4 regions of the Dryocola baronae genome follow, and region 4 is predicted to be linked to each of the others. Evidence: predicted binding sites of a transcription regulator. Region 4 holds the regulator's gene; each other region holds the start of a gene.
The links. The regulator Fur, encoded in region 4, represses iron uptake genes when iron is present. The targets are predictions, from matches to a motif close to ATAATAATGAGAACNACTATCAA.
Positions count from the first base shown of each region.

Region 1: a site for Fur is predicted at 3,942-3,964, ahead of ACSPHG_RS06290 (Nramp family divalent metal transporter). Genes of this name have one in related genera too.
Region 2: a site for Fur is predicted at 4,877-4,899, ahead of feoA (ferrous iron transporter A). Genes of this name have one in related genera too.
Region 3: a site for Fur is predicted at 2,802-2,824, ahead of exbB (tol-pal system-associated acyl-CoA thioesterase). Genes of this name have one in related genera too.

Region 1 covers NZ_JBINNY010000001.1:1,365,558-1,373,285, forward strand. The annotation lists gene ACSPHG_RS06275 (EAL domain-containing protein) at 1-740, shown strand, start outside; gene ACSPHG_RS06280 (diguanylate cyclase) at 777-2,405, shown strand; gene ACSPHG_RS06285 (NupC/NupG family nucleoside CNT transporter) at 2,462-3,649, opposite strand; gene ACSPHG_RS06290 (Nramp family divalent metal transporter) at 4,005-5,243, shown strand; gene ACSPHG_RS06295 (DUF2502 domain-containing protein) at 5,354-5,698, opposite strand; gene mgrA (L-glyceraldehyde 3-phosphate reductase) at 5,849-6,838, opposite strand; gene ACSPHG_RS06305 (alpha-keto acid decarboxylase family protein) at 7,019-7,728, shown strand, end outside.
Region 2 covers NZ_JBINNY010000001.1:4,679,586-4,687,313, reverse strand. The annotation lists gene gntX (DNA utilization protein GntX) at 1-644, opposite strand, end outside; gene bioH (pimeloyl-ACP methyl ester esterase BioH) at 683-1,459, shown strand; gene ACSPHG_RS22235 (YdgH/BhsA/McbA-like domain containing protein) at 1,590-1,859, shown strand; gene feoC ([Fe-S]-dependent transcriptional repressor FeoC) at 1,903-2,142, opposite strand; gene feoB (Fe(2+) transporter permease subunit FeoB) at 2,151-4,472, opposite strand; gene feoA (ferrous iron transporter A) at 4,528-4,752, opposite strand; gene ACSPHG_RS22215 (Tex family protein) at 5,353-7,689, opposite strand.
Region 3 covers NZ_JBINNY010000001.1:774,315-782,042, forward strand. The annotation lists gene ACSPHG_RS03570 (hypothetical protein) at 1-305, opposite strand, end outside; gene yghB (DedA family general envelope maintenance protein YghB) at 604-1,263, opposite strand; gene metC (cystathionine beta-lyase) at 1,442-2,629, opposite strand; gene exbB (tol-pal system-associated acyl-CoA thioesterase) at 2,888-3,619, shown strand; gene exbD (TonB system transport protein ExbD) at 3,626-4,051, shown strand; gene ACSPHG_RS03595 (SDR family oxidoreductase) at 4,133-5,029, opposite strand; gene ACSPHG_RS03600 (methyl-accepting chemotaxis protein) at 5,295-6,746, shown strand; gene ACSPHG_RS03605 (cytoplasmic protein) at 6,804-7,151, opposite strand; gene ACSPHG_RS03610 (hypothetical protein) at 7,195-7,623, opposite strand; gene ACSPHG_RS03615 (ESA_00282 family adhesion-associated protein) at 7,700-7,728, shown strand, end outside.
Region 4 covers NZ_JBINNY010000001.1:3,444,646-3,452,373, reverse strand. The annotation lists gene chiP (chitoporin ChiP) at 1-811, shown strand, start outside; gene chiQ (ChiQ/YbfN family lipoprotein) at 859-1,185, shown strand; gene fur (ferric iron uptake transcriptional regulator) at 1,270-1,722, opposite strand; gene fldA (flavodoxin FldA) at 2,023-2,553, opposite strand; gene ybfE (LexA regulated protein) at 2,735-3,016, opposite strand; gene ybfF (esterase) at 3,152-3,928, opposite strand; gene seqA (replication initiation negative regulator SeqA) at 4,114-4,665, shown strand; gene pgm (phosphoglucomutase (alpha-D-glucose-1,6-bisphosphate-dependent)) at 4,687-6,330, shown strand; gene kdpE (two-component system response regulator KdpE) at 6,384-7,061, opposite strand; gene kdpD (two-component system sensor histidine kinase KdpD) at 7,058-7,728, opposite strand, start outside.

The sequences.
Region 1 (7,728 bases), 2.1 Mb from region 4:
TGCTACTGCAAAAGGTGAAGCTCGCCCTGAATGATGACGCGGCGCTGCAGCTCTACGCCCAGCCCATCGTCAACAAGCATGGCGAAGGGTATAGCGAGATCCTATCGCGCCTGTTCTTCAACGGGGAAATGCTCACGCCGGACAAATTCATCCCCATCATCGCGGAGTTTAACCTGAGCGTTCGCTTCGACATGTTGGTCATGGCAAAGCTGGTGGCTTTCCTCCATGAACAGCGGGTCGTGGAGGATAAACCGCTGTTTTCCATCAACCTGATGCCGTTAACGCTGATGCAAAAAGACCTGGCGCAGGAAATCGTGACGCTGTTTGCCGACAATCGGGTTCCGCCGGGCGCGGTAATCATCGAAGTCACCGAGGAGCAGGCGTTCTCAAATTCTGAAACATCCATCCAGAACATCATGTTACTGCGCGAAAACGGTTTCAAAATCGCCATTGATGACTTTGGCACAGGCTATGCTAACTATGAGCGCCTGAAACGCCTGCAGGCCGATATCATCAAAATTGACGGCTGTTTCATTAAGGGCATTACCTCTGGTTCCTTAGATGCTTTAATTGTTAAATCGATTTGCGATCTGGCCAACGCCCGGCAGCTTGCGGTGGTGGCGGAGTTTGTCGAAACCGAAGAACAGCGAAACCTACTCTTTGATTTGGGCGTACAGTATTTGCAAGGGTATTTGCTGGGTAAACCTGAACCGCTGTACGGGTCGCAATCGGGCCTGTAGCCGCAAGCAGGCGCTAAACATAAAAGGATAGGTCGCATGTCGTTAGCGAATCACTTTCGTTTACCTATGGAAAAAACGCTTCGTGTTATCCATTTATGTTTCATCTTCGTTTTTCTGCTCACGACCTTTCTATTCTGGCAGCAGGGTGAGCTGTTCAACCACGGCTATCGCACCAGCCAGCTAAGCCATCTCGAAAGCGTTATTGCGCGTCTTGAAAGCCGTGCCAAATACAAAATCGACAACCTGCGTTATCTGCAGCGTATCTTTGTTGAGGCGATGGACGACCCGCTGTTTCCCGGCGGCGTAAAAAACCCTGCGCAGATTTTTGGCGAGCATGGCAATACGTCCCTGTGGATTAACGAGCTGCCTTTGCCGGACAGCATCGTGCTCAACAATGCCAGCAGGCATGATGACGAAGCGCAGATAAAACAGGAGCTGCACGCGCTGGGCAAAATTCAGGAGCTTTTCCCGCTAGCCAGCGAGTCCAGCGACATGCCCGCCAGCATCTATTACATCTCGCGCGAGGGGGAGTTCATCGCCTCACTCTCTCCGGACATCAACTCGCTGCTGGTTCGCAGCTACAATCCGCGCCGCAAAGAGGGGAGTTTTATCCTTGCCTCCCCGCTGCTTAACCCCAAGCGCCACGCCTTCTGGGCGCGTCAAAACATTGACCAGACCCACGACACGCTGATTAACGGCGCGGTGCCGGTTGATTTTCGCGGTGAATGGATTGGCCTGCTGGGCATGGCCATCACCGATGAAAGCGTGAAAACGCTGCTCGGCGCGTCGCTGCCTGACAACACGCAAAGCGCCTATCAGCTTTATGACGATCGGCTAAATCCCTTAACGTCTGCGGCCGGCGCGCTGAATAACGTTACGCTTTCGGCAGCGCAGCTGAAGCTCATCGCCGACAAACTGGAGACAGGCACTCGCGGAACGCTGCGTTTTGGGCAGACCTACGTCACCTTTGGTTCGATCAAAGGCACGCAAAGCGTGCTGATCAGCATGCAGACGCTGCGCCAGGGCCTGCACGAAGACTTTGGCCGCTTCAGCGCGCTGCTGGTGGTGATGTGGATAATCTTTGTGCTGCTGCTGTGGGCCTCGCACCGCGTAATCTGCCGCCTGGTGCGCAATATGGGGTCATTGCAGCGCGAAATGCACTGGCACGCCTGGCATGACGATCTGACCGGGGCTTTGAACCGGCGGGGATTTTTTGAAAAAACGGCGCAGCTTAACCCGCGCCACAAGGACTTCACGCTGGTGCAGATAGATCTCGACTATTTCAAGCGGGTGAACGACCGCTTCGGCCATCAGGCCGGGGATAGCGTGCTGGCCCACGCCACGCAGCGCATACAGCAGGCGATTCGCAGCAAAGACGTGCTAGGCCGCCTTGGCGGTGAAGAGTTCTGCGTTTATCTGCCGGACACGCACCTGGACGCGGGCGTTGCCGTGGCGACGCGCATCAAAAAGCATCTTGAGTACTCGCCGCTGATGCTCAACAACGGCACAAGTCTGGCTATTACCGCCTCGCTCGGCGTTGCTGCACACAGCGAGCATCCGCAATATTCGCTTGAGCAGGTGCAGTCGCTGGCGGATTTCAGGCTTTACCGGGCAAAGCAGCGCGGGCGGAATCAGGTTTGTGCGGACGGGGAAGAAGAAGAGTAGGGATAAAAAAACCGGGGCAAAAGCCCCGGTTCTCGTTTGCAGCAGATGCGGTCAGATTACAGGAACAGCGCTGCAATCGACGCGGACAGGATGCTCACAAGCGTTGAGCCGTAAACCAGCTTCAGGCCGAAGCGAGAAACCACGTTACCCTGCTCTTCGTTCAGGCCTTTAATCGCACCGGCGATAATCCCGATAGAAGAGAAGTTAGCGAAGGAGACCAGGAACACGGACAGGATGCCTTCTGCGCGTGGGGACATGACGCCCGCCAGCTTTTGCAGGTCCATCATTGCCACGAATTCGTTCGACACCAGCTTGGTCGCCATGATGCTGCCAACCTGCAGCGCTTCACTCGCCGGTACGCCCATCACCCAGGCGATCGGGTAGAAGATGTAGCCCAGGATGCCCTGGAAGGTGATGCCGAATACGGCCCCGAACAGCGCGTTCAGTGCGGCAATCAGCGCGATGAAGCCAATCAGCATTGCGGCAACGATAATCGCCACCTTGAAGCCTGCCAGAATGTACTCGCCGAGCATTTCAAAGAAGCTTTGACCTTCGTGCAAATTGGACATTTGCAGGTTTTCTTCGCTCTCATCCACGCGGTACGGGTTAATCAGCGACAGCACGATAAAGGTGCTGAACATGTTCAGAACCAGCGCGGCGACAACATACTTCGGATCGAGCATCGTCATGTACGCGCCCACGATCGACATCGACACGGTAGACATCGCGGTAGCCGACATGGTGTACATGCGGTTGCGTGACATCTTGCCCAGAATATCCTTATAGGCGATAAAGTTTTCTGACTGTCCCAGAATCAGCGAGCTTACGGCGTTAAAGGATTCGAGTTTACCCATACCGTTGACCTTCGACAGCACGGTACCGATGGCGCGGATAACAATCGGCAGGATGCGGATATGCTGCAAAATACCGATCAGAGCAGAGATAAAGACGATTGGGCAGAGAACTTTCAGGAAGAAGAAGGCGAGTCCTTCGTCATTCATCTTGCCGAATACAAAGTTTGTCCCTTCATTAGCGAATGCCAGCAGTTTTTCGAACATTTCAGAGAAGCCGCGCACGAAGCCAAGGCCAATCTCAGAGTTCAGGAAGAACCAGGCAAGCAAAACTTCAATCACTAATAATTGAATCACAAAGCGAATACGAATTTGCTTGCGGTTAGGACTAACCAGCAAAGCAAGCAGCGCAACCACTGCAAGCGCTAAAACAAAGTGCAGAACGCGGGACATATTTGCTCCAAATATGAGGCAGGTTTAATTTCGTTGCACATTCTATGAAACAAGCAATAAGAAAACGAGAGCAATCGCACACTATAGTAATGACATGTGACGGATAGCAAAATTAGTGATCCACCATACATTTCTGCTATGTTAAGTAAAGAAGCTAAAAGTTGCGTCAGTGCACACAATTCATAACATATCCGGTTTTTATTACGCGTGTTTTTAACGTGCCGGTAAGAACCCGCCTCCCTGCCATCGTTTTTGACTATCAGAGAAATCCAGACAAGCTTTTTAAATGATCTTGATAATCATTCTCATTTTGATAGCATGAAACATAGCAAAGGCTATATCTCAGAGGTAAACGATGACCAACAGTCGTGTTGACAATAGCAGTGGCAGAACTGCTCGCAAGCTGCGACTGGCGCTGATGGGCCCGGCGTTTATCGCCGCCATCGGCTACATCGATCCGGGTAACTTCGCCACCAACATTCAGGCCGGGGCCAGCTTCGGCTACAAGCTGCTGTGGGTGGTGGTGTGGGCAAACCTGATGGCGATGATGATTCAGGTGCTTTCCGCCAAGCTTGGCATCGCGACGGGCAAAAACCTCGCCGAGCAGATTCGCGACCACTATCCGCGCCCGGTCGTCTGGCTCTACTGGATACAGGCCGAAATCATCGCCATGGCGACCGACCTTGCCGAGTTCATCGGTGCGGCCATCGGCTTTAAGCTGATTCTGGGCGTCTCCCTGCTGCAGGGGGCGGTGCTCACCGGGATTGCTACCTTCCTGATTCTGATGCTGCAGCGGCGCGGGCAAAAGCCGCTGGAAAAAGTCATCGGCGGGCTTTTGCTGTTCGTCGCGGCGGCCTACATCGTGGAGCTTATCTTCTCGCAGCCGAATTTTGTCGCGCTGGGTAAAGGGATGCTGATCCCAAGCCTGCCGACCAGCGAGGCCGTGTTCCTGGCGGCTGGCGTGCTTGGCGCAACGATTATGCCGCACGTTATCTACCTGCATTCGTCTTTGACTCAGCACATGCACGACGGCAACCGCGCCGAGCGTTATTCCGCAACGAAATGGGACGTGGCGATTGCGATGACCATCGCGGGATTTGTAAACCTGGCGATGATGGCAACGGCGGCGGCCGCGTTCCACTTCTCAGGGCATACCGGCATTGCGGATCTGGATCAGGCTTACCTGACCCTTGAGCCGCTGCTGAGCCACGCCGCCGCAACCATCTTCGGCCTGAGCCTGGTCGCCGCAGGGCTGTCATCAACCGTTGTCGGGACGCTTGCCGGGCAGGTGGTGATGCAGGGCTTCGTGCGTTTTTATATACCGCTGTGGGTTCGCCGCGCGATTACCATGGCACCGTCGTTTATTGTCATTCTGATGGGGCTAGACCCGACGCGCATTCTGGTAATGAGCCAGGTGCTGCTCAGCTTCGGTATCGCGCTGGCGCTGGTGCCGCTGCTGATCTTTACCAGCGATAAAAAGCTGATGGGTGAGCTGGTGAACACCAGGCTGGTAAAACAGCTCGGCTGGGCGATTGTGGCGGTGGTTGTTGCGTTGAACCTGTGGCTGATAATCGGCACCGCGCTGGGGCTGTAGGTTTGATGACGCTGAAGGTCGGATATGTAGGTTGGATGATTTTGTAGGCGGGAAAATGCAGCGCCATCCGACATTGTTACCAACGAATGGCGCTGCGGCTTAGCTAATATTTAATGATGATGCCCGCCGTGCCCATGACCATGGCCACGACCGCGTCCGCGGTGGTCGTCCCGGTCATTCCAGCCTGCACGGTAGCCTTTCTCATAGCTGCTGCGGCCGCGGTCCCAGCCACGATCCCAACCGCGATGGCGATGCCAGCCGCGATCGCGCCATTCATAGTTACGATGCCAGTAGTCACGGTCGCGCCAGTCGCGCCCGTCCCAATAGTTACCGCGATAGTCCTGATCGCCAATGTTTAACTTCACCGACGGCAGCAGGGTGATTTCGCCCGCATTCGCGACCAGCGGCGGCACCGATGCCAGTAACGCAACCGCAAGAATCAGTGACCTGAACATACTCTCTCCTTAACACGCGTAGCCGCACGGCGGCCTGTTAACGCAATATTAAGGTCTGGTAACTAAGTGTTTCATCGGCTAACTCTTAATTCAGCGCTGATAGCACTTTTTGCAAATCTGGCTGGTTTTGTCGCCAGCCAGGGTAAGCGTTTACACCAGAATAGCTTCGATTTCAGCCTGTTCTGCTTCGCTGAAATGGCGATTTGCCAGCATGCCGACCGCGTCATCTATCTGGCTGATTTTGCTGGCGCCGATAAGCACCGATGTCACTTTATCGCCGCGAAGAACCCAGGCCAACGCCATCTGCGACAGCTTCTGACCGCGGCGTTCGGCAATAGCATTAAGCTTGCGAACCTTCGCTAATTTCTCTTCGGTCAGCTGGTCGGGGTTGAGGAACCGGCTGCCGCTTGCGGCACGGGAATCCGCAGGAATGCCGTTAAGATAGCGGTCCGTAAGCTGCCCGCCCGCCAGCGGCGAGAAGGCAATGCTGCCAACGCCTTTTTGCTTCAGCACGTCCAGCAGGCCGTCCTCGACCCACCGTTCGAACATCGAATATTTCGGCTGGTGGATCAGGCACGGCGTGCCGAGATCGTTCAGAATATCAATCGCCTGGCGCGCAAGCTCTGCAGGATAGTTTGAGAGCCCAACGTACAGCGCTTTGCCCTGGCGAACCACGTGGTCCAGCGCGCGCATGGTTTCTTCAAGCGGCGTTTCCGGATCCGGACGGTGATGGTAGAAGATGTCAACGTACTCAAGCCCCATACGTTTCAGGCTTTGATCGAGGCTTGAGATGAGATATTTCCGCGACCCCCAGTCGCCGTAAGGCCCGTCCCACATGGTATAGCCAGCCTTGGAGGAGATAATCAGCTCATCGCGGTATGGCAAAAAATCTTCACGCAGAATGCGACCAAAATTCTCTTCCGCAGAACCCGGAGGCGGCCCGTAGTTGTTAGCGAGGTCAAAATGGGTAATGCCCACGTCGAATGCCCGGCGCAGCAGCTGGCGGCTGTTATCTAAAAGGGTGGTATCGCCAAAGTTATGCCACAGCCCGAGCGAAATAGCGGGGAGCTTCAGCCCGCTGCGCCCGCAGCGGCGGTATTCCATTGATTCATAGCGTGAAGGTTGTGCCTGATAAACCATGTTGGTGCCCTTGTCAGTGAATACTCAATTTAGTGTATACGTTTACACGAGAAGGATGGCCATCAGACTACACCCCGTTTGGCTGTAAATTCCTCTTTCCACGCCATTTTGTCTATATATCCTCGACAGCGATCACAGATATCCAATACTCACAGCAAACCCTCCGGGAAGGAAAATGCTATGCGTTACTGTGTCGCGGACTATCTTCTGGACCGCCTGAACGAATGTGGAGTGGCACACCTGTTTGGCGTGCCGGGAGATTACAACCTCCAGTTTCTGGACCATGTTATTGAACACCCGACTCTTGCATGGGTAGGGTGCGCAAACGAACTCAACGCCGCCTACGCCGCGGATGGTTACGCGCGCTGCAAAGGGGCTGCGGCCTTGCTGACTACTTTTGGTGTCGGGGAGCTTAGCGCCGTTAACGGCGTTGCGGGAAGCTACGCGGAATATCTGCCCGTTATTCATATCGTCGGCTCCCCAAGCCTTGCCGCCCAGCAGCGTGGGGAGTTGCTTCACCACACGTTGGGCGACGGTGACTTCCAGCACTTTTCGCGAATGGCTAAAGAGGTGACGGTGGCCCAGGCCGCTCTTACCCCCGAAAACGCCTGCTACGAAATTGACCGCGTGCTGCGTGAATCCTTAGCCCGGCATCGCCCCGGCTACCTTCTGTTACCAAGCGACGTCGCGGAGGCCCCCGCCACGAAGCCCGCGCATCCTTTAGAGATCCGTACGCCTCATGGCGAGTCTGCCGTAGTGGAATCCTTCCGCAAGGCCGCCCAGGCGAAGCTTGCCGAAAGCCGCAGCGTTGCGCTGCTGGCCGATTTCCTGGCGCTGCGCTACGGCCAGCAAAAGGCGCTCCAGCAGTGGATTGACGACACGCCGTTGCC
Region 2 (7,728 bases), 1.2 Mb from region 4:
GCGCCCTGCTGCTTAAGCAACCGCGCAATTTCCGCCACAGTACTGCCCGTCGTGACGACATCATCCACAATGACCATATGGCGACCCGCCGCTGAAAATTCAACCCTGAACGCCCCTTTGAGATTGCCGCGCCGCAGCCTCGCGCTGAGCTGGTGCTGGTTTGCCGTGGCGCGGATCCGGCTGACGGAGCCTGCGTGATAATCGCATTGCAGCCAGCGGGCAAGCGGTGCCGCGAGCAGGGCGCTCTGGTTAAAGCCGCGTCGCCACGCGCGACGGGCATGCAGCGGCACGCTGACGAGCGTGTCCGGCTGAGGGAGCAAACCGGCACGTATTGCCAAACGGGCTTTTAGCAGCATGAGCCGGGCCAGTGCCGGAGCAAGCGCGGTGGTATCGGCAAATTTCAGCCGGTGAACCAGGCCGTTGAGCGGCGGGCAGTAATCCGTGACGAACAGCAGCCTGTCCCACGGCGGCGGGTTCTGAATACAGCGCCCGCAGAGTAAAACGCCCTCGGCGGCGGGTAATCCGCAGCGGGGGCAGCAGGACGGCGGAGTCGGCAGCGCGGCCGAGCAGCGCGAGCAAATCCCCCAGCCTGGACAGGCGAGCGGCATCCGGCATAGCCAACACAGCCCTGGGATTGTTAGCATATTCGCTTCCATGCTTTGAAAAACGAGAACAGTAACCGATGAGCAAGCTTTGGTGGCAGACAAAAGGTGAGGGCGATGTCAATCTTGTGCTGCTGCACGGATGGGGGCTGAACGCCGAGGTATGGCATTGCATAAGCGCGGAACTCGGCTCGCATTTTCGTCTGCACCTGGTCGATCTGCCGGGATATGGCCGCAGTCAGGACTTTGGCGCGCTGACGCTCCCGGAAATGGCCGAAGCGGTGCTGGCGCAGGCTCCTGAAAAGGCGATTTATCTTGGCTGGAGCCTGGGCGGGCTGGTGGCAAGCCAGATTGCGCTGACCCATCCCGAACGCGCGCGCGCGCTGGTTACCGTGGCGTCATCGCCGTGCTTCGCCGCAAGAGAGGATTGGCCGGGCATCAAGCCGGAAGTGCTGGCAGGCTTCCAGCAGCAGCTGAGTGAAAATTTCCAGCGCACGGTGGAGCGTTTTCTGGCGCTGCAAACCCTCGGTACCGAAAGCGCCCGCCAGGACGCGCGCCTGTTAAAAGCCGTGGTGCTGGAACAGCCAATGCCGGAGGTTGAGGTGCTTAACGGCGGGTTGGAGATCCTGAAAACCGCCGATTTACGCGATCAGCTGACCCAGCTTGCGATGCCGTTCCTGCGTATGTACGGTTATCTCGACGGGCTGGTGCCGCGCAAAGTCGCCGCTTTGCTCGACGAGCGCTACCCGGCGAGCGAGTGCATTATCTTCCCTAAAGCGGCCCACGCGCCGTTCATCTCCCATCCGGCAGACTTCTGTTCCGCGCTCGTCACATTGAAAAATGTTCTGGAAGAATAAGAGGCTGTCTGTGGCGAAAACCGATTTTCCCGCTAATACTCAAATAGTTCACTGACGAAAGCAGTGGGCTAAAATTATTACGGGATCAGCCCGGTTGCAGTCTACATGGTACCTATGGAGAGATGAGATTATGAAACTAGTTACAGGCATTGTTACTTCGTTACTGATCGGGGCCGTATCTTTTGGCGCAATGGCCGCGAAAGAGCTGGAAAAAAGCAAAGTCAAAGACATGAATCTGACTAAAGTCGGCACCATCGTTACCGACAGCACCTCTTCACCAATGGACGCTAAGCACGATCTGTCCAAGAAAGCCGACGAGCTGGGCGGCAAATATTTCGTGGTCACCAGCGGTGAGAAATACACCAAGGACGTTCACGCCACGGCGGACGTTTATAAGTAAGACGAATGATGTAGAAAAGGCGGGTTTCCCCGCCTTTTTACTCTTAACCCGCCAGCGTCCACACTTCCCGAATACACTTCTTCCCTTCAGGACAGCTTTTGCAGCTGCCCGTCAGACAATCGTTTGGGTCTTCCTTCATGCGCGTCGCTTTACCCATGGCTTCTAACCGCCCGAGCATGGCGTTGACCAGCGGCAGCGGAGTGGCAAGCTGTTGGCTTATCTGCGTGGCGTCCAGGCGGCCCTGCAGCGCCAGCGCGTTACGGATTTCGATTAAGCTCGCCATGATTCCCCCTAGTGGCAGTCGCCGGTGCTGGATTCGCAGCAGGCTGCGGCGGCGGTTTTACGCGTCGCCAGCAGGCTGACGTCCACACGGCTGCGCGCCCGGCGCAGGCCGCCAATTAGCACCACGTTGAACAGCAGCACGGCAAGAATGCAGACCAGGCTGTACTGCGGATGCGCCTTAAACGTCACCGTCTGGTAGTAGAGCGTGGACAGCGAGTAGGCGATGTTCAGCCCCCACAGCACCGAGAAGGTCATCCAGCCGCGGCTGGATTCGCGGGCGACCGCACCCATCACCGAGATGCACGGAATATAAAGCAGCACGAAGATCAGGTAGCTGTAGGCGGCGGCCGGGCTGCCGAACTTGCTGCTCATCACGCCCATTGCGCCCGTTGCCATCTCACCGTCGCCTTTGCTGGCTTCGATAGGGTTGGCGAGCACGCTCAGGCTGAAGGTGTCTTTCAGGCTCTGCCAGGTTTCACCGGCGGCGGCACCGAGCTCATCGACCAGGCTGAAGTTTTCCGCGTCGAAGGCTTCGTTATGCATGTCTTCCGCGGTATAGAGCGTGTTTAGCGTCCCCACGACCACTTCTTTCGCCATCGCGCCGGTAAACAGCCCGACGGTGGCCTGCCAGTTATCTTCGTGAACGCCGATTGGCTTGAGCAGCGGAGTTAGCACGCGGCTGACGGAGGCAAGCGCGGAGTCGTTGATGTTATCGACGGTTTTGCCGCTGAACGAGAAGCTGTTGAGCGCGCCGATGAAAATACTGACGATGACAATCACCTTACCGGCGCGCAGCACGAAGCCTTTCAGGCGTTGCCAGGTTTGCAGCAGCAGGCTTTTCAGGTGCGGCACGTGGTAGACCGGCAGCTCCATTACGAACGGCGAGGCTTCGCCGCGCATGATGGTGTGCTTGAGCATCAGGCCGGTGAGGATAGCCATCACGATGCCGAGCATATAAAGGGAGAAGACGACGAGCGCGCCCTGCTGGCCGAAGAACGCCGCGGCGAATACCGCGAAGATAGCCAGGCGTGCGCCGCAGGACATAAACGGTGCCATCATGATGGTCATCAGGCGTTCACGCGGGGCGTCCAGCGTGCGTGCGCCCATGACCGACGGCACGTTACAGCCGAAGCCGACGATCAGCGGCACGAAGGATTTACCCGGCAGGCCGAGGGACTGCATTAGCCTGTCCATCACGAAGGCCGCGCGGGCCATATAGCCGGAATCCTCAAGGAAGGAGAGGAACAGGTACATCATGCCGATTTGCGGCACCAGCGGCAGCACGGTATTGATCCCGCCGCCAATCCCCTGGGCAAGGAAGATGGTCAGCCAGTCCGGGAAATGCAGCGTGTAGCCGATCCACTGAATGCCGTGGATGAAGATAGCGGCGGAACCACCGTCGAAGATAGGCTGTAGCGCGCCGCCGATGTTAATCGCCAGCAGGAACATCAGGTACATCACCAGCATAAAGACCGGCAGGCCGAGGAAGCGGTTGAGGATAATTTTATCCATCATGGCGGTCAGGCGGTGCGGCTCGGCGGTCAGGCTGTTGCTCACCGTGTCGCAGATGGCGGCGATGCACTGGTAGCGCGCGTCGGCAATCAGCAGGGCCGGGTCTTCGATGGTTTTGGTGAGGCTTATGCGAACGTTTTCGAGCTTGTCCGCCGCGCTGCCCGCAAAGGCCTGGCTATAAATATCGCCTTCGAGCATTTGCAGCGCCAGCCAGCGGCGCTGCTGTTCCGGCATGTCATCCGGCATTTCTGCGGCGAGGTCGCCGACGCCTTCAAGCAGCGCCTGCGGGTAAAGCACCAGCTCTGACGCGGCGTTTGGCTGACGGCGGTCGATGGCTAATTTCAGCCCTTCGATGCCGCGCCCACGGGTGGATACCAGCGGAATCACCGGGCAGCCGAGGCGCGCGCTAAGGGCGTCGATATCAATGCGGATATCCTGCTTTTCGGCGATATCGAGCATGTTTAGCGCAACGACGCACGGGATGCCGAGCTCCAGCAGCTGGAGCGTCAGGTAGAGGTTGCGCTCAAGGTTTGAGGCATCGACGACGTTAATCAGCAGGTCGGCTTCGCCGCTCAGAATGTAGTGGCAGGCGATTTGCTCATCGAGCGACGTCTGCGAGGAAATCGTGGTAAGAGAGTATGTCCCCGGCAGGTCAACCAGCGTGACCTGGTGGGTCAGGGTTGAAAACTGTCCTTCTTTTCGTTCGACGGTGACCCCGGCCCAGTTACCGACGCGCTGACGTGAACCAGTAAGCTGGTTAAACAGCGTGGTTTTCCCTGAATTAGGATTACCGATTAAACCTATGGTTAAGTTTTTCATTTTTTTCGTGAACTAAAGAGAGTGAAAACCGGAGCGCAAGCGCCCATCCCATTTATCAGGCAATAGCTTCGACGTTTAATAAATCGAGATCTTTTTTACGCAGAACCAGGCTTACGCGGCGGGTTTCGATATGAACCGGGTCACCAAGGGGGGCGACGCGCACGACGTTAAATGAGGAGCCGGGCAGCATGCCGAGGGATAATAATTTCTGACGATATGCCGGGCTAATTTCGCGGGCGAAGCCGGTAATTTTCCACGTGCTTTTCGGTAAGAATTGCATAGGACCTTCTTAGAGCAAGACTCTGATTTGTTGCTGACGGAACTGCTATTTAATCACCGGCACGTCCCGTTGCGCGGCGAAAACCGGTATCTTTTTGGTAAATGGAGAAATAACAATCAATACAATGATAATGAGAATGGTTTCTATCTTCAATAACTATTTTATGAATAACGTCGCGTTTTGAATATTTAAATGCAACAAGCAATGTCGAATTGCAATGGTGAATTTTTAGCATCTGCTATTAATTTAATCAAATAATAACAATCAGTTAAGAAAGTGAATAAAGCGTAACGCGATTATTTTTCCTGAATTAATGTTGCCTTAATATTTCATGTGTTACGCAAATGATGCTCGATGGTTTCAATAATGAGCATGGTAAGAAAGTTTCATTTTTTGGAACGCGTTATATTAATAAGAGATTTAATGCGGCTGATAATGAAATGTTATTTGGGGTGGGGGCGAGTGCGAATAAGAACAATTTGTGCGGAATGACGACTGGCCTTTAAAACTGCCTTCGTGTAGGTCGGGTAAGCGAAGCGCCACCCGACATTTTTGGTGGATGGCGCATGCGCTTATCCACCCTACAAACACGATTTTTTTCTAGCGTTTCTTACCTAAAGCCGCAGCCAGCGCATCGCTCATCGCGCTGTTACCGCTGCTGGTGCTGTCGCGGCCACGCGGTTTTGCCTGCTGCTGCGCCGGGCGGCGAGCGTTGTTTTGCTCACGCGGTGCGGCACTGCTGCGGCGGCTGTTGGATTCACCCGGCTGCTCGTCAAGACGCATGGTCAGCGCGATGCGCTTACGCGCCAGGTCAACTTCCATCACCTTCACTTTAACGATATCACCGGCCTTCACCACCTTGTGCGGATCGTCGATGAACTTATCGGAAAGCGAGGAGATGTGGACCAGGCCGTCCTGATGCACGCCGATATCCACGAACGCGCCAAAGTTGGTGACGTTGGTCACCGCGCCTTCCAGCACCATGCCCGGCTGCAGGTCGTTCATGGTTTCGACGCCGTCGGCGAACTTCGCGGTTTTGAACTCCGGACGCGGGTCGCGGCCCGGTTTTTCCAGCTCTTTGATGATGTCGGTGACCGTTGGCACGCCGAAGCGCTCGTCGGTAAACTCGCTCGCCTTCAGGCCGCGCAGCGCTTCGCCGTTGCCCATCAGGTCGGCCAGTGCCTGCTCGGTGGCCGCCAGAATACGTTCAACAACAGGGTAGGCTTCCGGGTGAACGGTGGAGGCGTCGAGCGGGTTGTTGCCGTGGTTGATGCGCAGGAAGCCCGCGCACTGCTCGAAGGCTTTCGGCCCGAGGCGGCTCACTTTCAGCAACTGCTGGCGGTCCTGGAAACGCCCATTTTCGTCGCGCCAGTTAACGATGTTCTGCGCCATCATGCGCGTCAGGCCCGCAACGCGGGTCAGCAGCGGCACGGAGGCGGTGTTCAGATCCACGCCCACGGCGTTCACGCAGTCTTCCACCACGGCATCCAGCTTCTTCGCAAGCTGCGACTGGCTGACGTCGTGCTGGTACTGGCCCACGCCGATGGATTTTGGATCGATTTTCACCAGCTCGGCGAGGGGGTCCTGAAGGCGGCGGGCGATGGAAACCGCGCCGCGAATCGACACGTCCAGATCCGGGAATTCCAGCGCCGCCAGCTCGGAGGCGGAATAAACGGACGCGCCCGCTTCGCTGACGATCACTTTCTGGGCGGTGACTTTCGGGAACTGCTGCTGCACGTCGAGGAAGAAACGCTCGGTTTCGCGAGAGGCGGTACCGTTGCCGATTGCCACCAGCTCGACGTTATGTTTTTCGCACAGCGCCGCCACGGCGACCGCGGCTTTTGCGGCCTGGCCGGTGTGCGGATAAATCGTGTCGGTGGCGACCAGCTTGCCGGTGGAGTCAACCACCGCGACTTTTACGCCGGTACGCAGGCCCGGATCGAGACCCATAGTGGCGCGCAGGCCAGCAGGCGCGGCCATCAGCAGGTCGTGCAGGTTACGGGCGAATACGTTGATCGCTTCTTCTTCGGCGCGTTCGCGCACGGTGCCCATCAGCTCGGTTTCGAGGTGCATCAGCACTTTGATGCGCCAGGTCCAGCTCACCACGCCGCGACGCCAGGCGTCTGCGGGGGCGTTGTTCAGGCGCAGGCCGAGGTGGTCGATAATAATCTGCTCGCAGTAGCTTTCGCGCGGCGGTTCGTCGTGCTGCGGATCGGCATTCAGGGCGAGCTGTAAAATGCCTTCGTTGCGGCCACGGAACATGGCGAGCGCGCGGTGGGAAGGGGCGGTTGCGATAGGCTCGTGGTGGTCGAAGTAGTCGCGGAATTTCGCGCCTTCCTCTTCTTTACCGCTGACCACGGTTGCCACCAGGTGGGCGTTCTTCCACAGGTAGTTACGCACTTTTGCCAGCAGAGCGGCGTCTTCCGCGAAGCGTTCCATCAGGATGTAGCGGGCACCGTCCAGCGCGGCTTTGGTGTCGGCAACGCCTTTGTCGGCGTCAACGTAGCGGGCGGCTTCTTCTTCAGGATTGTGGGATGGCTCGTTCCACAGCAGATCGGCCAGCGGCTCAAGGCCCGCTTCAATGGCGATTTGCCCGCGCGTGCGGCGTTTTGGCTTGTACGGCAGGTACAAATCTTCAAGCTCGGTTTTGCTCAGCGTGCCGTTAATGGCGTTCGCCAGTTCGTCGCTGAGTTTGCCCTGCTCGTCGATAGATTTCAGAATGGCCTGGCGGCGATCGGACAGCTCGCGCAGGTAGCTTAGACGGGTTTCCAACTGACGCAGCTGCGTATCATCCAGGCCGCCGGTGACTTCCTTACGATAACGCGCGATAAACGGCACGGTATTCCCTTCATCGAGCAGGCGAACGGCAGCGTCAACCTGTTCCTCGCGGGCCTTAAGCTCGCCGGCAATAATGCGGCTGAGTGAATCATTCATCATGGCTTTTTCATCTGTGTAGTGCGGAAAATTTCAGTGCAC
Region 3 (7,728 bases), 2.7 Mb from region 4:
TTAACGCCCATGTGAATATTGGTGAGGCTGTCGCCGATCGCCTGGCCGTCGGTGCGGAAGACGGACATTTTAATGTCATAAACGCCGCCGGCGACTTCACTTGCTTCAATTTTAGTGCTGAATGCGCTCCACGGGCTGGAGGATACGGTAACGTCACCTTCGGTGATTTTCCCCGGTGCGCTAAATACCAGCTCCAGCTTTTCTTTAATATTGATACTGTCGCCCGTTTTGGATTTGAAATTATTAATTTCCGCGGTTGGGTACCAGGCGTCATCGGTGATTTTAAGCGTAAAGTCGAGTTGCATTTTGTTTCTCCGTTATGCAGATAAGTTCTTAAAGTGTGAAGCCAACGCCTTGTGCGGCGGGCTTCCGGACCGGGAATTTATAAGCTGTACGGGGCAACAAAGACGACTCATCCTGGATGATAAGATGAATTGTGATAGGCGTTTATATTGCTGATTGAGGTGAGGAAGCGAATTTGTTTCTCAATTTTCCTCAGCGGGAAAAACGATGTGCATTTATCGAGGAAGCAGGGGAGAAAAGCGAAGCGAAATTCGCCGCCGTATTTAATTAACGGCGGCGAGTGATTCATCTAATTAAAGGTCAGGCTATCCTAACTTTTTTTTTGAGCACTACGAACAGCGTGCCGATCAAACCGGCGACCAGCAGCGCAACGGGCAGGATCATCAGGAAGGTCATCACCTGGTCTTCATGACGCTTCACAAACGGGATCATGCTCAGCGCATAGCCAAAGCTTGTCACCACGCCAACCCACAGCAGCCCGCTCATCCAGTTAAAGAACTGGAAACGGCGATTGCTAAGGCCGGAAATGCCCGCCATGGTCGGCAGCAGGGTGCGAACGAAGGCGAGGAAACGTCCGGCAAGCAGCGCCAGCAGGCCGTGCTTATCAAACATATGCGTCGCACGCTGGTGGTACTGGTCGGGAAGCTGATCGAGCCAGCCCTTTACCGTTTTGGTATTCCCCAGCCAGCGGCCCTGCAGATAGCTAAGCCAGCAGCCCAGGCTCGCGGCGGTGGTTAAAATCACCATCGTCGGAATGAAATCCATCACGCCTTTCGCAACCAGCGCGCCCGCCAGCAGCAGCAGGCTGTCGCCCGGCAGGAACGAGGCTGGCAGCAGTCCGTTTTCAAGAAACAGCGTCGCAAACATGACGCCGTAGACAATGCTAATCACATGAGGGTCTGCCAGGGCGGCAAAGTCATGTTGCCAAAGCGCCTGGACGATATTTTGTATTACAGCCATGGAAAATCCTGTGGAACCGCTTTTGTAGGAATGTCCGCAAGTTGATGCAACGAATCGGCACAGACCTTAGTTTGCATACAGTGTAACGCTAAATGGCCCACGACATCTTGATCGCGGGCTCAACTCATCGCGGCGGGAAGCAAAAAAACGTCCTTTCAGGTGTCCAGAATTGGAAATATCAGGCGATACGTTGGAAACCAGCGTCGAGATCGGCGCGAAGATCCTCTACGTTTTCCAGCCCGATATGCACACGAACTAAGGTGCCTGAAAAATCTACCCCGCCTGCCGGGCGGATTGCTGCAAGTTCCTCCGGCTGGTTGGCAAGGATAAGCGATTCATAGCCTCCCCAGGAATAGGCCATGCTGAAATAACGGAAATGATTAAGGTAATGTTGAAGTTGTTCATCATTTAGGCGTTTTTTTAGGACAAATGAGAACAAACCGCTGCTGCCTGTAAAGTCACGTTTCCAGAACTCGTGGCCTTTGCTGCCCGGCAGCGCAGGGTGATTCACCCGTTCGACGAGCGGGTGTTCTGCCAGCCATTCGGCAAGTATCAGGCTGCTTTCCTGATGCTGACGTAAACGCACGCCCAGGGTGCGCAATCCCCGACTGGTCATATAGGCCGTGTCGGCGTCCAGCATCTGGCCCATCAGATAAGAATTTTCGCGTAATTGATCCCAGCAGCGCGCGTTGGAAACGGCGGTACCGACCATCGCATCGGAGTGGCCAATCAGGTATTTGGTGCCCGCCTGAATCGAGATATCGATGCCGAACTCCAGGGCTTTAAACAGAATGCCCGCCGCCCAGGTGTTGTCGATCATAATGATGACGTCGGGCGAGACTGCGCGCACCGCTTTCACCATCGCCGGAATATCATGGACTTCCATGGTGATCGAGCCGGGGGACTCGAGGAAAACGACTTTGGTATTCGGCTTGACGAGACTGGCAATCTCCGCGCCGATTGACGGGTCGAACCAGCGGGTGGTGACGCCGAGCCGGGCGAGGATTTTGGTGCAGAAATCCTGGCTTGGCTCATAGGCCGAGCCGGTCATCAGCACCTCATCGCCGTGCTCCACGAAGGCCAGAATGGCGTTTGCCACGGCGGCAGCACCGCAGGGGTAGAGCGCACAGCCCGCGCCGCCTTCCAGCTCGCACATGGCTTCCTGCAATGAGAAATGGGTCAGCGTGCCGCGACGTCCGTAAAACAGTTCACCCTTGGCGCGGTTGGCGGTAGCCTGCCTTTTGGCTTCAACGGTTTCAAAAACCAGCGATGAGGCGCGTTGAATAACGGTATTGACCGAGCCTTGGGTGAATTTCTTATCGCGCCCGGCGTTCACCAGCGCCGTTTCAATGTGCTTCGCTGCCATCGTTTTGCTTCCCCGTTTAACCATCTGGATGTCTAAACATAACTTATCATGGTTTGTCGGGGTTGCCTCATGGCGATTCTTCAGGTTGGCAAAAAAAGCTGAAAATTCGGCGGTCGCCCGCTTTTACTGCGTAAACGCAAGGAACCATTAGACAATTTTAGGCACTATGCAAATACTAATGAGAACTACTATCAATTCGATGTCGTTTTGATATTATTGCGCTCAGATTTTGTATCAATTTCGCGGTGGAGAGTAAGAGTGACGAATAATTTGATGCAGACGGACCTTTCCGTCTGGGGCATGTATCAGCATGCTGACATCGTGGTAAAGATTGTGATGATCGGCCTGATTCTGGCCTCTGTCGTCACCTGGGCGATCTTCTTTAGCAAGAGCGTTGAGCTGTTATCCCAGAAGCGTCGCCTCAAGCGCGAACAGCAGCAGCTGGCGCAAGCCCGCTCTCTGGACGAAGCCAGCGAAATGGCCTCGGCCTTCGGCGCAAAGAGCCTCAGCACGGTGTTAATTAACGAAGCTCAGAACGAACTTGAACTCTCCGCAGGTAGCGAAGACAACGAAGGAATTAAAGAGCGTACCGGGTTCCGCCTTGAGCGCCGCGTCGCGGCCATCGGTCGTCACATGGGGCGCGGTAATGGCTTCCTGGCAACCATCGGTGCGATTTCCCCGTTCGTCGGCCTGTTCGGTACGGTGTGGGGCATCATGAACAGCTTCATCGGTATTGCCCAGACGCAAACCACTAACCTCGCGGTGGTGGCACCGGGTATCGCAGAAGCCCTGCTGGCGACGGCAATCGGCCTGGTTGCGGCAATTCCGGCGGTGGTTATCTACAACATCTTCGCCCGTATGATCGGCGGCCATAAAGCTTCACTGGGTGACGTGGCGGCTCAGGTTTTACTGCTGCAAAGCCGTGATTTGGATTTGGAAGCAAGCTCGGCGCGTCCGGTTCGTACGGCTCAGAAACTGCGTGTAGGTTGATTCCCCATGGCGATGCGTCTTAACGAAAATCTCGACGATAATGGTGAAATGCACGAAATCAACGTCACGCCGTTTATCGACGTCATGCTGGTTCTGCTGATCATCTTTATGGTGGCCGCGCCGCTGGCAACCGTAGACGTGAAGGTCAACCTTCCAGCGTCTTCAAGTCAGCCGCAGCCGCGCCCGGAAAAACCTGTTTATCTCTCCGTCAAAGCCGACAACACCATGTTTGTGGGTAACGACCCGGTGACGAAAGAGAGCATGATCAACGTGATTACCGCCGCTACCGAAGGCAAGAAAGACACCACGATTTTCTTCCGCGCGGACAAAACGGTGGATTACGAAACGCTGATGAACGTGATGGACACCCTGCACCAGGCGGGCTATCTGAAGATTGGTCTGGTTGGTGAAGAAGTCGCGAAGGCGAAATAGTTTTATCAGATGAATGTCGGGCGGCGCGATGCTCACCCGACCGACTCAATAAATGGCGTGGTAATTACCACGCCATTTTTTTTACGCTAAATGTTCCCCGCCGCACACGCCGTGCACTTCGGCAGTCACGTAGCTCGACTCCTGGCTCGCCAGGTAGACGTAAACCGGCGCAAGTTCCGCAGGCTGCCCGGCGCGCTTCATCGGCGTCTGCTGGCCAAACTGTGGGATTTTATCCTGCGTCTGCCCGCCGGAGATTTGCAGCGCGGTCCAGATTGGGCCTGGGGCGACTACGTTCACACGGATCCCTTTCTCTGCCACCTGCTTAGCGAGGCCACGGCTGTAGTTCAGAATGGCGGCCTTGGTTGAGGCATAGTCCAGCAGATGCGGGCTAGGCTGATAGGCCTGAATGGATGAAGTTGTCACAATGCTCGCGCCTGGCTTCAGGTGCGGAAGCGCCTCCTGAGTGATCCAGAACAGCGCAAACACGTTAACCGCGTAAGTCTTCTGAAACTGTTCGCTGGTCAGCTCGGCAATCTCTTCTACCGCCGTTTGCTTACCCGCGACCAGCGCAAGAATGTCCAACCCGCCAAGCTCTTTAATGGCCTGCTGCACCAGCGAGCGGGCAAACTTTTCATCGCTCAGATCGCCCGGGATAAGCACGGCCTTGCGGCCCGCCTCTTCGATAAGCACTTTGACCTGTTCGGCGTCTTCCTGCTCGGCTGGAAGATAGTTGATAACCACGTCGGCACCTTCACGTGCATAGGCAATAGCGGCCGCACGTCCAATACCCGAGTCACCGCCGGTGACCAGCGCTTTACGGCCCTCAAGCCTCCCGCTTCCGACATAGCTGCTTTCGCCACAGTCCGGCACCGGGTCCATCTTCGCCTGTACGCCGGGTGCCGGTTGCTTCTGCTTCGGATATTCGCCGGTGTAATACTGGTTACGCGGATCCTGCATTTTTGACTGGTGATTTGCCATTAGTCGTTCTCCTTTTTGTTTGCACATCCATAAAGCCTAGTTATGAATGACGAGATGTCGAACCGTTCCAGTTAATTCCTAATGCGCAAACCCGCTGCAATAGAGACACAGTACGCTGACTTAATTCAAATTAAGGTTACAGACCGCAGAGATTAAATGCCGGGACGGAAAAATTTCACTCGCTAACAATAAAGCATCTACGCTTTTTCATGGGGCGATAATAAAGCCGCGAAAATACCGGTTAACAATAATCGTGGAAAACGTAATGGCAACGATGACTCTATTTAACACAGCATATAAACAGCCAGCTGCAGTATCATTACGGCGTATTTATCAACATGCCGATCTGTTAATGTTCGGCCTGGTTTGGGGGCTATTTTTCATCGCGCTGGGTGTGGGATGGGCGTATGACTCGCTGTCTGTTGCGATTGTGGCAGGCGGGGCGCTCGCGGTAATCTCCAGCATTATCAAGCTATTATTTCCCGGTCAGCTTGTCACCCGTTTATTTTACGCTTTTACTTTATTAGGTTTTGCGGCGCTGTTAATACAGCTTGCGCAAGGCGAGACGGAATTTCACTTTTCGGTTTTTGTTTTATTATCCGCTCTGCTGGCCTACCGCGACTACCGCCCGGTATTAATGGGAGCGGTTACCGCAGCAATACATCATATATTATTTAATTACCTGCAGGAAAACGATCTCTTTGGCATCGTTTGTTTTATGCATGTGGGTTTTCATATGGTGGTTTTTCACGCCATTTTTGTCGTCGCCCAGAGCGCCATTCTTATTTATATGGCGGTTAATATGGCAAACGACGCGCGCTCGGCGAGCGAAGTGGCGCAGCTGGCGGCACAAATCAACCGCGAACCCGGCAGCTTGACGCTCACCAGAAGCGAACGCGCAAGCCATTCACCCTTCGCGCAAACCTTTAGCACGACGCTCACCACGATGCGCGAAACGTTGGGTAAAGTCAGCGTGGGCGTAGCGGGCGTGCTTAATGCTTCCGAAAGTATCATCGAGCGCAATGCCGCGCTGTCGAAACGGACGGACGAGCAGGCCGCCGCGCTCGCCGTTGCCGCCAGCGCCATGGAGCAGCTGACCTGCGCCGCAGTGCTCACCTGTGAGAAATCTCATGAAGCCAAGCAGCTGGCAACCCGAGCGAGCGAAGTCGCCACGCGCGGCGGAGCCAGCATCAACGAGGCCACGCAGACCATGGAGCAAATCCGCGATGAGTCCCAGCGCATCAGCAACATTCTTGAGCTTATCGACGGGATCGCTTTCCAGACGAATATTCTTTCGCTGAATGCGTCCGTGGAGGCGGCGCGGGCCGGAACGCACGGCAAAGGGTTCGCGGTCGTTGCCTCGGAGGTACGTACTCTGGCGATGCGTTGTGAAAACGCCGCGAAGGACATTCGCCAGCTGATCTCGGTTTCCGTCGAATGCACGCGCAACGGTTCCCAGCAGGTTGAGCACGCCGGGGAAACGATGAAAGAGGTTATCGCCTCTATCAGCACGCTGTCACAGCTGGTGGAGGAGCTTTCGGTGATGAGCGGCCAGCAGAGCGCCAGTATCACGCAGATGAATGAAAGCGTCGCCAGCATCGACGATAGCGTTCATGAAAACGTGGAGCACGTTGCCCAAACGGTGCAGGCGGCACGACAGCAGCAGCGGCAGGCGGATGAGCTACAGCAGGCTATTTCGGTTTTCCGCCTGGCCTGAGCAACGCTGCCAGGGTAGACGGGCAGGGGGAGCGACGCCCTTTTACCCCGGCACCCGCTACAAATTCGGGGTTTTATAAATGCCCTCGGCTAGCGCGCGCGTAAGGGATAATGTTTGCGCTTCACGTTCGCGGATAGCCTGATAGTTGGCCTCGAGGCGCGATGTTATCAACTGCTTAAGCTGCGGATGGCTGGCGATAATTTCACTTAATACCGCGCCATAGACCTCCTCTTTAAATCTCATCGGATAGATTTCGCGGCGGTTTTTCCACTTAAGCTCGACGAGCGCTGAGGTAATATCCGTTATTTCCTGAGTGTACTGAGCAAGGGTTTTATTCTTTAGAACGACCAGTGCATTAATATTTTGATTTAAGGTAAATTGCAGGTCATCTTCGCTGCTGGCCATTTTGTTTACCTGCGGCTTAATTTTACTTAATTCCGACATGCCCCTACTCCTCAAAAGAATAAAATAGCGGCCAGCTTTTTTCCTGGGTTAACTGGTTTAACCATATGCTCTCTTCTTTTAGAGCGAGCGCTGCCGTCTTGTCTGCTAATAACATGTGTAGATCGCCGGGATTGAGCTTTTCCTGCTCACATAGCTCATTGATAACCGCCACCAACGTTTCGATTTTAACCGCACAGAGCAGGCGATCTTTTATATGCCGGTCAGTTTCTTCCAGTAGCGTGTTTTTAGCCTGTCCGGCATAATGCCTGCCGCTGAGAATAGTTTTTTCAAGCGCCTGGAGTTTATGCTGCTCGGGGCTTTCTGCCTGGCTGAATTGCGGGTTTTCGCCGTGCTCTTTCAAAGCCATAGCCTGAAAGTGTCGCGGCATAAAATTATTGGGCAACATGGATTTATATCCTGTAATATCAATCACCTGCTGAGCGCCTGTTTAGGCGAGATGTCGATAATATAATGCCTCAATTTCAAATTAAAAAAAACAGGAGTTTCTGATGCATAACGTATTTTACTTTATTGTCGC
Region 4 (7,728 bases):
ATATAAATCCCCATGGCACCTCGAAATGGATAAGTTCTATCAGAACGATAAGAACACCAAGGTTGATTACCTGCATTCCGTTGGCGCGAAGTACGACTTTAAAAATGACCTGGTGCTGGAAGCCGCATTCGGTCAGGCGCAGGGCTACATTGACCAGTACTTCACTAAAGCAAGCTACAAGTTTGATATCGCTGGCAGCCCTCTGACCACCAGCTATCAGTTCTACGGTACGCGGGACAAAGTCTCCAACGGCGGCGTGAACGATATTTACGACGGCACCGCGTGGCTGCAGGCGCTGACCCTTGGCTACAAAATCGGCCAGGTCGATCTGCGCTTAGAAGGAACTATGGTTAAGGCGGACGGCCAGCAGGGCTACTTCCTGCAGCGTATGACCCCAACCTACGCCTCCTCCAACGGTCGTCTTGACGTGTGGTGGGATAACCGCTCCGACTTCAACGCCAACGGCGAAAAAGCGGTATTCGCAGGCGCAATGTATGACCTTAGCAACTGGAACCTGGCTGGCTGGGCGGTAGGCGCATCTTACGTTTATGCCTGGGATGCGAAACCAAGCTCTACCCCAACGACCGATGGCTACTACGATGCAGACCGTCGCCTGAAAGAGTCCTCTTACAGTCTTGACGCCCTGTACACCGTGCAGGACGGCCGCGCGAAAGGTACGCTGTTCAAACTGCACTTTACTCAGTACGACAACCATTCCGATATCCCAAGCTGGGGCGGCGGTTACGGCAACATCTTCCAGGATGAGCGCGACGTCAAGTTCATCGTTATCGCACCGTTCACCATCTTCTGATTTGACGCCGGGCGCTACGTTGCCCGGTCTTCTTAAGGATATCGAGCATGAAAAAAGTAATATTGATGGCCGCGATGGCTTTAGGCTTAACGGCATGCGCGCAGCCACAAACGGCACCGGAAGACTCCCAGCTTAAGCAGGATTACAGCGCCTGCATCAACAGTGCTGAAGGAAACCCGGACAAAGTTAAGGGCTGCCAGAATATGCTCAACGAGCTGGCGAAAGACAAGAAGCATCAGGAATTTGCACAGAAAGAGACGGTGCGCACGCTGGACTACCAAAACTGCATCCAGGCAACCCAAACGGGCAACGACCAGGCCGTGAAAGCCAAGTGCGATAAAATCTGGCAGGAGATCCGCAGTAACAACAAGTAAGGTTACTTGGGGCATAAAAAAACCGGTGAGTTAATCACCGGTTTTTTTGTTTGTCTTCCCCCGAAAGGGAAGGCAGTATGCGGATTACTTTTCGCTGATTTCGTGAGCGTTTTCGTCGGTGCGGCAGTCGCCTTCGGCGCAGTGGCCGTAAAGGTACAGACTGTGGTTGGTCAGACGAATACCATGACGGGAGGCGATTTCACGCTGGCGGGCTTCAATTGAGTCATCGCTGAATTCAATAACCTTGCCGCAGTCCAGGCATATCAGGTGATCGTGATGGTGCTGCTGGGTCAGTTCAAAGACTGACTTGCCACCTTCGAAGTTATGACGGGTAACGATACCTGCGTCATCAAACTGGTTCAGTACGCGGTAAACCGTCGCCAGACCAATCTCTTCACCCATATCAATCAGACGCTTGTATAAGTCTTCCGCACTGACATGATGGTTTACCGGTTCCTGTAACACTTCAAGGATTTTTAATCGTGGAAGCGTGACTTTCAGGCCGGCTTTCTTAAGTGCAGTATTGTTGTCAGTCATGCGGAAATTGTCCTGTTGCTTAACGTTTTGCTCGAACTCATTTGAGCGTTAAGTGAATGCGTCTCATTATATACCCAACTCATGTGGGTATAGTACAGCCACGTCTAAATAGAAACTGCAAGTATGAAGCATAACACAGCTAAAAAATCGTGGCGGAGTCGCCGTTTGCTGGCAGGCTAGCAAAGGTGACCTGTGGGATATTGTACAGGGATAGACAAAAAAGTTACAAAATTGTAGCAATTATTTTCATTGATAATACCTATCAATAAGGCGCAAGTGATTTGCTTGCGCCCTAGTGCATCAGGCGCTAATGATGTCAGCCAGATTCAGCTCTTCAGCAACCTGCTTTGTCCATTTCTCAACACGCTCTGCGGTCAGTTCCGGCTGGCGGTCTTCATCGATAGCAAGGCCTACGAAGTGGTCGTCGTCTGCCAAACCTTTGGACGCTTCGAAGTGGTAGCCCGCAGTAGGCCAGTGGCCGACAATCGCCGCGCCGCGTGGTTCGATGATGTCGCGGATGGTGCCGAGCGCATCACAGAAATATTCTGCGTAATCTTCCTGATCGCCGCAGCCAAACAGCGCAACCAGTTTGCCGTTGAAATCCACTTCTTCAAGCGTAGGGAAGAAGTCATCCCAGTCGCACTGCGCTTCGCCGTAGTACCAGGTCGGGATACCGAGCAGCAGAATGTCGAAGCCTTCCAGGTCTTCTTTGCTGCTCTTCGCAATGTCGCGCACTTCAGCCACGTCTTTACCGAGCTGCTTTTGGATCATTTTTGCGATGTTTTCGGTGTTACCGGTGTCGCTGCCGAAGAAAATGCCTACGATTGCCATGAGTAAAATAACCTCTTGAAACTTAATGGTATGGTGGCTGAATGTTGCCCACAGATAGGGCAATCATAGCAGAACAGCTTACAGTGCGGAAACAGCTATCATAGCGTTGTGCACAGACTGCAACATGACGGCGCAATTCGCGCCCACTTTTCACTTAATGTTAGGGATGGAAGGCAGAAGATCAGCTGAGGTGTTGTTTTAGCTGCGCTAGCAACATCTCTTCAATCAGTTCGCTGCGGCTGATGTTTCTGGCTTCAGCAAGATGATTAAGCGCATCTACCGCTTCGTTGTTGAGTTTTAGCTCTACTCGTTTCAGGCCGCGTACTTTATCGCGTTTGAGCTGGTTGCGCTTATTGATGCGCAGCTGCTCGTCACGCGTAAGCGGATTGGTTTTTGGCCGCCCCGGGCGACGCTCGTCCGCGAACAGATCTAATGTAGTACGGTCCGTTTGTTCTTTTGCCATGATTAGAGTACTGACAGGAAATTCGGATGCTGCGAGCAGAGTGCTCAGGTCGCATTTAAGCGCGCCATCATACATCAGCATGTACGGCGCGCCAACGCGTTAGCCACTTCTTGCGGCCAGTCGGTCTGTTTTTAATCAGTTTGCCGAGGAATCATCAATAAAACGATGAATGGCGCGTAAAACGGCTTCAGGTTTCTCGGCGTGAACCCAGTGTCCTGCGCCCGCGACCACGTGAGCACGGGCCTGTGGAAACTGCTCCAATAGCGCATCCCGGTGCGTTTCATCGACATAAGGTGATGCGCCGCCGCGGATAAACAGCGCAGGGTGATCCCAGGCCGGAATAGTTTGCCAGCCGACGATCTTTTCGTATTGCTGCCACAGTACCGGCACGTTGAATTTCCACTCGCCGTCGGCAAAGGACTTTAGCAGGAACTGGATTACGCCTTCTTCCTTTATATGCTCGCGCATCAAAACGGCGGCCTGCTGGCGCGTTTTGGCACCGGCCTCGCTCACGGCGTTAATCGCGGCAAAAATCTCGTCGTGACGGCGCACCTGATAGTCAACGGGCGCGATGTCGATCATCACCAGTTTGTCGATCCGCTGCGGCGCAATGGCCGTTAACGCCATCGCCACCTTGCCGCCCATCGAATGCCCGATGATTATTGCTTTCTCAAAACCATATTCATCAAGCGTTTCCACCACGTCCTGCGCCATTGCTGAATAATTCATCTCGTCGCTGCGCGGTGACAGGCCGTGATTTCGCAGATCGATTTGCAGCAAAGTGTGATCCTGACCGAGATCGCGGGCGAGTACGCCAAGGTTATCAAGGCTGCCAAACAGGCCGTGAATGAGGACGATAGGGGGTTTGCTAGTCGATTGTTGAGCAGTTTGCAGGCGAGCGTTTAATTTCATGGCAAAGTTCTTTTTTTTGATTCGTACGGTTAGGGTATCATGAACATATTCCTGCCGCAGTGCCGCAAACATTCAGTTTAATCTGGCTTTATAAGGCGACACCTGTTTGGCGCTACCCGCTGTTGGGATTTGCTCCTATAATCCCAACGACTTGAATTCAGAATAAGATATCGCACTGGATGAAGATGAAAACGATTGAAGTTGATGACGAGCTGTATCGCTATATTGCAAGCCACACACAGCACATTGGCGAGAGCGCGTCCGATATTTTACGGCGCATGTTGAAATTTACCGCCGGTCAGACTTCCGCAGCGACTCCCTCTACCGCGACTTCCGCACAGCCTGCGGCGACCCCAGCCCCAGAAGAGAAACCTGTGAATCGGGCTCGCGATCGCGTGCGCGCCGTTCGCGAGTTGCTACTCTCTGATGAGTACGCGGAACAAAAGAAAGCCGTTAACCGTTTCATGATGGTGCTTTCTACGCTCTATCAGCTGGATGCAAAAACCTTTGGCGAAGCCACCGAGTCTTTGCACGGTCGTACCCGCGTTTACTTTGCCGGTAACGAACAAACGCTGCTGGCGAACGGCAATCAGACAAAGCCAAAACACGTTCCGGGTACCCCATACTGGGTGATTACCAATACGAATACGGGCCGTAAATGCAGCATGATCGAACACATCATGCAATCAATGCAGTTCCCGGCGGAATTGATTGAAAAGGTTTGCGGCACAATCTAACTGCGTCAAAAGGAAGGGCCAATGGCTAACCACAACCGTGCAGGTCAACCTGCGCAACAGAGCGATTTGATCAACGTAGCCCAGCTTACGGCCCAGTACTACGTGCTGAAACCTGAAGCGGGCAATAGCGAACATGCGGTGAAATTCGGTACCTCCGGCCACCGCGGCAGTGCGGCACGTCATAGCTTTAACGAACCTCATATCCTGGCGATTGCGCAGGCTATTGCGGAAGATCGTGCGAAAAACGGCATCACCGGCCCGTGCTATGTCGGCAAAGACACACACGCCCTGTCCGAGCCTGCATTTATCTCCGTGCTGGAAGTGCTGGCGGCAAACGGTGTGGATGTCATTGTCCAGCAGGCGAACGGCTACACGCCAACGCCTGCGGTTTCCAACGCCATTCTGGTACACAACAAAAAGGGCGGCGCTCAGGCGGACGGTATCGTTATCACGCCTTCGCACAACCCGCCGGATGACGGTGGCATTAAGTACAACCCGCCTAACGGTGGCCCGGCTGATACCAACGTGACGAAAGTCATTGAAGAACGCGCCAACGCGCTGCTGGCCGACGGCCTGAAAGGCGTGAAGCGCCTTTCTCTGGACCAGGCGTGGGCAAGCGGCCACGTACAGGAACAGGATCTGGTGCAGCCGTTCATCGAAGGGCTGGTGGACATCATCGACATGGCCGCGATCCAGAAAGCGGGCCTCAAGCTGGGCGTCGACCCGCTCGGCGGTTCCGGCATTGAATACTGGCAGCGCATTGCGAAGCACTACAATCTCGATCTGACCATCGTGAACGATCAGGTCGATCAGACCTTCCGCTTTATGCACCTGGATAAAGACGGCGCGATCCGCATGGACTGCTCCTCCGAGTGCGCAATGGCGGGCCTGCTGGCGCTTCGTGACAAGTTCGACCTGGCCTTTGCTAACGACCCGGATTACGACCGCCACGGCATCGTTACTCCGGCGGGCCTGATGAACCCGAACCATTATCTGGCCGTCGCGATCAACTACCTGTTCCAGCATCGCCCGCAGTGGGGCAAAGATGTCGCGGTGGGTAAAACCCTGGTTTCCTCCGCGATGATCGACCGCGTGGTTAACGACCTGGGTCGCAAGCTGGTGGAAGTGCCGGTTGGCTTCAAATGGTTCGTAGACGGCCTGTTTGACGGCAGCTTCGGCTTCGGCGGCGAAGAAAGCGCCGGGGCATCCTTCCTGCGCTTTAACGGCACCCCGTGGTCTACCGACAAAGACGGCATCATCATGTGCCTGCTGGCGGCAGAAATCACCGCGGTGACCGGCAAAAACCCGCAGCAGCATTATGACGAACTGGCCGCCCGCTTCGGCGCGCCAAGCTACAACCGTCTGCAGGCTCCGGCGACCTCGGCGCAGAAAGCCGCGCTATCCAAGCTCTCGCCGGAAATGGTGAGCGCAGACACCCTGGCCGGTGACCCAATCACCGCGCGCTTAACGGCGGCTCCGGGTAACGGCGCGTCTATTGGCGGGCTGAAGGTGATGACCGAAAACGGCTGGTTTGCGGCGCGTCCGTCAGGCACGGAAGACGCGTACAAAATCTATTGCGAAAGTTTCTTAGGCGAAGAACACCGCCTGCAAATCGAGAAAGAAGCGGTCGAAATTGTCAGCGAAGTGTTGAAGAACGCGAAGTAACCACTGCTACAGAAAAGGCGCCGAAAGGCGCCTTTTTTACGTCTGACTTTCGGCTAAAGCATAAAACGATAGCCAATCCCCGTTTCGGTCAGCAGGTGGGCGGGACGCGCCGGATCGTTTTCCAGCTTCTGGCGCAGATGGCCCATATAGATACGCAGGTAGTGGCTGTGCTCCACGGCATTCGGGCCCCAGACCTGGTTTAGCAGCTGGCGCTGGGTCAACACTTTACCGTGGTTGTTCAGCAGAATCGCCAACAGGCGAAACTCGATAGGCGTGAGGTGAATTTCTTCGTCGCCGCGGGTAATACGCCGGGCGGCAAGATCGACGGTAATCGTTGAGAAGTGATAAACGGGATCGGGCTTAGCGAGGCTTGCATGGCGGCGAAGCGCCACGCGAAGGCGCGCCTGTAGCTCGCCGATGCCAAAAGGTTTACTCAGATAGTCGTCGGCACCGGCATCAAGCGCGGCGATTTTCGCTTCCTCATCGCTGCGCGCCGACAGAACGATAATCGGCGTCTGGCTCCACTGGCGAAAATCACGGATAAAATCGATGCCGTCGCCGTCCGGCAGGCCAAGATCCAGAATAACCAAGTCGGGCTTGCGGGTGGCCGCTTCAAGCAGGCCGCGCTGTAAGGTATCCGCGTCGTGCACGCGCAGCGATTCGCCCTCCAGCGCGGTGCGCAGAAAGCGGCGGATCTCTTTTTCATCTTCAACTATCAGAACCGTTATCACAGCGCCTCGTTCAGTTCAGCCAGCTCAGGCGGTGGGGGCAGGGGCAGCAGCACGTGGAAGCTCGCCCCGCGTTCCGGGCGGTTCACCGCAAAAATTTCCCCGCCGTGGACGTCAACGATCGCCTGACAGATGGCTAATCCTAGCCCAACGCCCGGTATCGCAGACTCTTTGTTTCCTCGGGCAAATTTAGCAAAGATATGCTGCTCCTGACCAGCCGGAATGCCTGGCCCGTTGTCCCACACTTCTAAATCGAGTTTGTCATCATGATTGATGGCACGAATGCCAATCTCGGCGTGATGACCGGCATACTTCACCGCATTCTCAAGCAGGTTAATCAGCACGCGTTCAAACAGCGGGCCATCAACCTGAATCAGCATCAGCGGGTCCGGCAGCGAAAGCGCGATGTGACGCCCGCCAAGGCCCGGCTCCAGCATTTTCAACGCGCTGCCGACCACTTCTTCGAGCGTCAGCCACTCTTTGCGCAGGTTAAAACCGCCGGACTGGATACGCGCCATATCCAGCAGGTTGTTCACCAGCCGCGTGGTATTCAGCACGTGCTGGCGGATTTCATTGGCCTGCGGCGCGTGCTTCGACCCCTCCGAGGCAAGGTCGAGCGTCAAGATTTCTGCCTGGCCAAACAGCACCGTCAGCGGCGTGCGCAGATCGT